DNA from 2 places in the uncultured Albimonas sp. genome. Region 2 is predicted to be linked to the other one. Evidence: riboswitches for the same ligand, from Rfam matches in the RefSeq annotation. Region 2 holds a riboswitch; the other holds the start of a gene.
The links. A riboswitch is a leader RNA that binds a small molecule or an ion and turns the genes downstream of it on or off. The one in region 2 is predicted to bind thiamine pyrophosphate.
Positions count from the first base shown of each region.

Region 1: linked by a shared signal. The riboswitch ahead of thiM (hydroxyethylthiazole kinase) and the one ahead of AAC134_RS13305 (ABC transporter substrate-binding protein) in region 2 are both predicted to bind thiamine pyrophosphate.

Region 1 is NZ_CAXBOD010000015.1:35,017-38,215, reverse strand. It holds gene AAC134_RS09910 (MurR/RpiR family transcriptional regulator) at 252-1,082, shown strand; TPP riboswitch at 1,132-1,222, shown strand; gene thiM (hydroxyethylthiazole kinase) at 1,271-2,077, shown strand; gene thiE (thiamine phosphate synthase) at 2,074-2,706, shown strand; gene thiD (bifunctional hydroxymethylpyrimidine kinase/phosphomethylpyrimidine kinase) at 2,748-3,199, shown strand, end outside.
Region 2 is NZ_CAXBOD010000026.1:26,006-29,204, forward strand. It holds gene AAC134_RS13295 (MoxR family ATPase) at 1-635, opposite strand, end outside; gene dksA (RNA polymerase-binding protein DksA) at 1,065-1,487, shown strand; TPP riboswitch at 1,763-1,871, shown strand; gene AAC134_RS13305 (ABC transporter substrate-binding protein) at 1,967-2,926, shown strand; gene AAC134_RS13310 (ATP-binding cassette domain-containing protein) at 2,927-3,199, shown strand, end outside.

The DNA.
Region 1 (3,199 bases), on a different contig from region 2:
AGCTACGCGGGCGCGCAGATCCCCGATGGGCAAGCTACCGGTTTCCTTGGCTCGGAACGTCTGGGGTGGCGGTCCGAGCCGTCGGGGGTCTGCAGTTCGAGGCGGGTCTGGGGCCGCCGCGAACCTTGAAAGCAGGATGAAACTGATCTTTCATCTCGTCAATGGGAATGAAACCGCCCTTTCAAAGCGAATCGACTCCCGCGGCGCCCGCGACGCGGGAACCCCCTCCGGCCGCCGGCGCCGAATCCTCGTTGATCCAGCGCATCCATCGCGTCTACGCGGCTCTGCCCGACGGCGAGCGCAGCGCCGTCGACCTGGTGCTCGAGGGCCCCGGAGAGCTCGCTCTGTGGTCGGCGGCCGAGCTCGCCTCGCGCGCCGGCGTCTCCGCGCCCACCGTCTCGCGGCTGTTCCGCCGGCTCGGATACGCCTCCTACGACGAGGCGCGTCGCGACTCGCGCGCGCTGCGGGCGGCGGGATCTCCCCTCTATCGGGGCGATCCGATCCCGGGCGGCGCGGAGGCCGACGGCGTGCTCGCCCGCCACCAGGCCGCCGAGATCGCCGCGCTGGAGACCACGTTCGCGCGCCTCGACCCGCGCGAGGCCACCGCCGCCGCGCACCGGCTGGCGACGGCGCCGCGGATGCGGGTGGCAGGCTTCCGCAACAGCTATTTCGTGGCCGAGTATGCGCGGATGCTGTTCAGCCAGATCCGGCCCGACGTGCAGCTGCTCAACTGGAGCGGGCAGACCGCCGCCGAGTCGCTGGGCGACGTGGGCCCCGAGGACGCCGTGCTGCTGATCGACCTGCGCCGCCGTCCCGCGGGGTTCGCGACCTTCGCAGGGACCCTGGCCGAGACCGGCGCCGACGTGGTCGCCATCTCGGACTCCTCGACGCGCCCCGGCGCGGGCGAGTCGTGGACGCTCGCCTGCGCCGTGAACACGCCCCAGACCTTCGACGCGCCCGGCCCGGCCTTCGCCCTCGTGCGGCTGCTGGCCTGCGAGGCGATGCTGCGCCTCGGCCCCGCCGCCCGCCGCCGCATCGAGCGGATCGAGCAGCTTCACGACTCCCTCTCCGACCTCGCCTGACCGCGCCCGCGCCTTGCATCCTCCCGCGCCGGCGGTCTAGCGTCCGCCCCAGACGCGACAGGGGCGCCCGTCAGGGCTGAGACGCACCCTTGGAACCTGATCCGGATCGCACCGGCGGAGGGAGTCGCGACGGGACCGCCCCTCGCCGTCCCGCCGCGCCCTCCCCGCCGACCTTGGGAGGACCGACCATGAGCCAGACCGCAGACCTGACGCCCGGCGCTCGCCTCGCGGCCATGCGCGCGGGCGCGCCGCTGGTTCACAACATCACCAACTACGTGGCGATGAACGTGATGGCCAACGCGCTGCTGGCCGCCGGCGCCTCGCCCGCCATGGTCCACGCGCGCGAGGAGGCGGCGGGCTTTGCCGCCATCGCCGCCGCGCTGACCGTGAACATCGGCACCCTGTCCCCGCCCTGGGCCGAGGCGATGGAGGCCGCCGCAGCCTCGGCCGTCGCCCACGGCAAGCCCTGGGTCCTCGACCCCGTCGCCGTCTTCGCCTCCCCCTACCGGACCGAGGTCTGCGCCCGCCTCGTCGCGCTCAGCCCCACCGTGATCCGGGGCAACGCCTCCGAGATCCTGGCGCTCGCCGGCGGGACCGCGGGGGCGGCCGGGGCCGACGCGGGCGACGAGGTCTCGGCGGCCGAGGCCGGCGCGCGCGCCCTCGCCCTGCGCAGCGGCGCGGTGGTGGCGGTGACCGGCCCGGTCGACTTCCTCACCGACGGGAGCCGCGCGTTCCGGGTGGCCAACGGCCATGCGCTGATGCCGAAGGTCACCGCGCTCGGCTGCTCGCTGACCGGCGTGGTCGCGGCCTTCGTGGCCACCGGCGAGGACCCGCTGGCCGCCACCGCCGCCGCGCTGGCCTTCTACGGCCTCGCCGGAGAGCGCGCGGCGACGGGCGCGGCCGGCCCCGGCAGCTTCGCCGTCGCCTTCATCGACGCGCTGCATGCGCTGAGCCCCGCCGACCTCGACGCCGGCGCGCGGATCGAGACCGCATGACCCGGCCGCCCTTCGACCCGCGCCTCTGCCTCGTCACCGACCCCTCGGCCCCCGCCGGGGTGGTCGAGACCGCCGTAGCCGCCGCCCGCGGCGGCGCGGCCCTGATCCAGCTGCGCGACAAGACCGCCCCCGACGCCGAACTGCTGGCGACCGCCCGCGCCCTGCGCGAGGCGCTCGGCCCCTTCCCCCACGCCCGCCTGCTGATTAACGACCGCCCCGACATCGCGCTCGAGGCCGGCGCCCACGGCGCCCACGTCGGCCAGACCGACGCAGAAATCGCCGAGGCGCGCCGCATTCTCGGTCCCAACGCGATCCTGGGCCTGTCGATCGAGAATCCCGCGCAGCTTGCCGACGTCGACTGGTCGGCCGTCGACTACATCGGCGCCGGCCCGGTCTTCGCCACGCCCAGCAAGACCGACGCCGCTCCGCCGATTGGCTTCGAGGGCCTCGCGGTTCTGGCCGCCGGCGCCCCGGTCCCCACACTCGCCATCGGCCGGATGACCGCCGCGCATGCCGGCGCCGCCCGTCGCGCCGGCGCCGCCGGCCTCGCCGTGGTCTCCGCCCTCTGCGCCGCGCAGGACCCGCAGGCCGCCGCCCGCGCCATCCTCGCCGCCTGGGACGCCGGCTGATCGCCGCGCGCCCCCGACCTCTCTGGCCAAGGAAATCCCCCATGCCCCGCGCCGTTCCCAACATCCTGTCGATCGCCGGCTCCGACCCCTCGGGCGGGGCCGGGATCCAGGCCGACCTGAAGACGATCTCGGCGCTCGGCGGCTACGCCATGGCCGCGCTGACCGGCCTGACCGTGCAGAACACCCGCGGCGTGCGCGACCTGCACATGCTGCCCCCCGCCTTCGTCGCGGCCCAGGTCGAGGCGGTGTTCGACGACGTCCCCGTCGATGCGGTCAAACTCGGCATGCTCGGCGCGCCCGAGGTGGTCCAGGCGGTGGCCGGGGTCCTCGCCGCGCGTCGTCCGCCCGTGGTGGTGCTCGATCCGGTGATGGTCGCCAAGGGCGGCGCCCGCCTGCTCGCGCCCGAGGCCGAAGCCGCCATGCGCGCCCTCCTCCCCCTCGCCGACGTGCTGACCCCGAACCTGCCCGAGGCCGCGGTCCTGCTCGGCGCGCC
Region 2 (3,199 bases):
CGGATGTCGTAGAACTGGGTCAGCGCCCCGCGCAGCAGGTTCGACTTGATGTCGGGGAAGTGAACCTTGACGATCTGCGCCATCGTCTCGGCGTCGGGGAACTGGATGTAGTGGAAGAAGCAGCGGCGCAGGAAGGCGTCGGGCAGTTCCTTCTCGTTGTTCGAGGTGATCAGCACGATCGGGCGGACCTTCGCCTTCACCATGCGGCCGGTCTCGTAGACGTAGAATTCCATGCGATCGAGCTCCTGGAGGAGGTCGTTCGGGAACTCGATGTCGGCCTTGTCGATCTCGTCGATCAGCAGCACGACCTTCTGCTCGGCGTCGAACGCCTCCCACAGCTTGCCCTGCTTGATGTAGTTGGCCACGTCGCGCACCCGCTCGTCGCCGAGCTGGGAATCGCGCAGGCGGCTGACCGCGTCGTATTCGTAAAGGCCCTGCTGGGCCTTGGTGGTGGACTTGATGTTCCACTCGATGATCGGCAGGTCGAGCGAGGCGGCCACCTGCCGCGCGAGCTCGGTCTTGCCGGTGCCGGGCTCGCCCTTGACCAGCAGCGGGCGCTCCAGCGTGATGGCGGCGTTCACCGCGATTTTCAGGTCCTCGGTGGCGACGTAGTCGCGCGTGCCTTCGAACTTCATGGGCCTCGGCCGCTCCCCGGTGCGTTTCTCCCGCGTCCGCCGCCGACGTCGCTCCTGACCGGAGCGTTCCGTCTGGCGGTCGGGACGCCTCACGGGATTGGTTGCACATACGGGCGGGTATGGGCAAGGGCGAGGCGCCCTCGCGCGGTTCCGCCGCGTCGGGGCGCGCCCCGAGGGGATCGGGCGCCGCAGAAATGTGCGGACCTTTGCGGCAGGGCGCCGAAAGAAAGAGCAACGACTGCAACGCGTGTCGGTAACGAACCTTTCGCGTGACTTAATCGTGACCCGGGTCTATACGAAGCCGCGGCGACGCGAGGAGCGTGGCGCGACAGGCCCTCCGGCAGACGCTGCGGCGCGTCGGGTGAGGAGGCCGCCAGCTCCTGCCCGGGTCGCCACGGGGTGGCAAGACGAGCATCGAGGTGCCTGGCGATGAAGTCCGAAATCGTGCTTGAGGCCGAGTATTTTCCGTCCGAGGACGAACCGTTCATGAATCCTCGGCAGCGGGAATACTTCCGCCGCAAACTGACCGACTGGAAAGAAAGCATCCTGGCCGAAAGCCGCAGCACCCTCGAGGGACTGCAGGAAAGCGGCCAGTCCGTTCCCGACATCGCAGACCGCGCCTCGGCCGAGACCGACCGCAGCCTCGAGCTGCGCACCCGGGACCGCCAGCGCAAGCTGATCTCCAAGATCGATGCGGCCCTGCGCCGGATCGAGGACGGCTCCTACGGCTACTGCAACGTGACCGGCGATCCGATCAGCCTGAAACGGCTGGACGCGCGCCCGATCGCGACGCTGAGCCTCGCCGCGCAGGAGATGCACGAGCGTCGCGAAAAGGTCTATCGCGACGATTGATCCTCCTCCCGCTTCGCAGCGCACGGGAGATCGAGAGGCCGGCCCGGCGACGGGCCGGCTTCTTGCGTTCGGGCAGTCGAGTATCGCCCCCGCAACCCGAGGGGCGCGGCGGCGGGGCGATTCGAACCGGATCGCCTGCCCAAGGCGACGTAACGTCAATAATATACATGCGCCGGGCGCGATGTGAAAAGCAAAACTGTGCCGCCGTGAAACGGTCGTCGGCGCCGCGCCTCGCCGGGCGCGTTGACAGCGCGGGGCAGGGCGCGTTAGCTCGGGCGCATCCGTCGGGGGGTCCCAGCAGGGGCTGAGAGGTGCGTCGAGCGCATCGACCCGTCGAACCTGATCCGGGTCATGCCGGCGAAGGGAAACGGATCCGACGCGCGCGCCCTTGGCCGCCCTGCGTCCGCCGTCTCGCCTCCGTCAGCCCGTCCCGGTGGTGCAACCGCGTCGCCGCCGGCGGCGCCCGGACGAGGCCCGACATGCTCCGATCCTCCGCGCTTTCCGCCGCGCTCGCCGCGCTCGCCCTCTCCGCCGCGCCGGCCGCGGCGCAGGAGAAGCTGACCCTGGTGCTCGACTGGTTCGTGAACCCCGACCACGGCCCGATCGTCGTGGCCCAGGAGAAGGGCTGGTTCGCCGAGGAGGGGCTGGAGGTCGAGATCGTGGCCCCCGCCGATCCCTCCGATCCGCCCAAGATGACCGCCGCGGGGCGCGCCGACATCGGGGTGGGCTACCAGCCCCAGCTTCACCTTCAGGTGCACGAGGGGCTGCCGCTGGTCCGCGTCGGCACGCTGGTCGCCACGCCGCTGAACTGCCTGCTGGTGATGGCCGACGGCCCGATCCGGGAGGTCGCGGACCTCAAGGGCGGCAAGATCGGCTACTCGGTCGCCGGCGTCGAGGAGGCGCTGCTGACCGCGGTGCTCGGCAAGGCGGGCCTGACGCTCGACGACGTGGAGCTGGTCAACGTCAACTGGTCGCTGTCGCCCGCCGTCATGTCCGGACAGGTCGACGCGGTGATCGGCGCCTTCCGCAACTTCGAGCTCAACCAGATGGAGATCGAGGGCCGGCCCGGCAAATGCTTCTACCTCGAGGAGGAGGGGCTGCCCGCCTATGACGAACTGATCTTCCTCGCCAACCCCCAGACCATGGACCGCGAGGTCATCGCCCGCTTCCTGCACGCGATCGAGCGGGGCACCCAGTTCATCGTCAACCACCCTCAGGAAAGCTGGGAGATCTTCGCCGGCTCCTCGGCCGAGTTGCGCGACGAGCTGAACGAGAAAGCCTGGGCCGACACCATCCCCCGCTTCGCCCTGCGCCCCGCCGCCTTCTCGGCCGGCCGCTGGGCGACGTTCGAGGCGTTCCTGGCCGAGGCCGGGCTGATCGACGAGGCCTGGCCGGTCGAGCGGTTCGCGATCGACGTCACCGCCGCGCCGGCCGAGTGAATGCACCCTCCCGGCCTGCGCCTGACCGGTCGGCTGGACCTGGTTCCCGGCGAGGGGGGCGGCCCGCCGCTGCCCCCGCTCACGCTCTCGGCGCCCGCCGGCCGCTGGACCTGCCTGCTGGGCCCTTCGGGCGTGGGCAAGTCCACGCTGCTGCGGCTGCTGGCGGGCCTGCCCACGGGGGTGGGTTTTGCGGGCGAGGCGAGCGACGACGCCGGCCGCCCGCTCGACGGCCGGGTCTCGTGGATGGCGCAGAGCGACCTGCTGCTGCCCTGG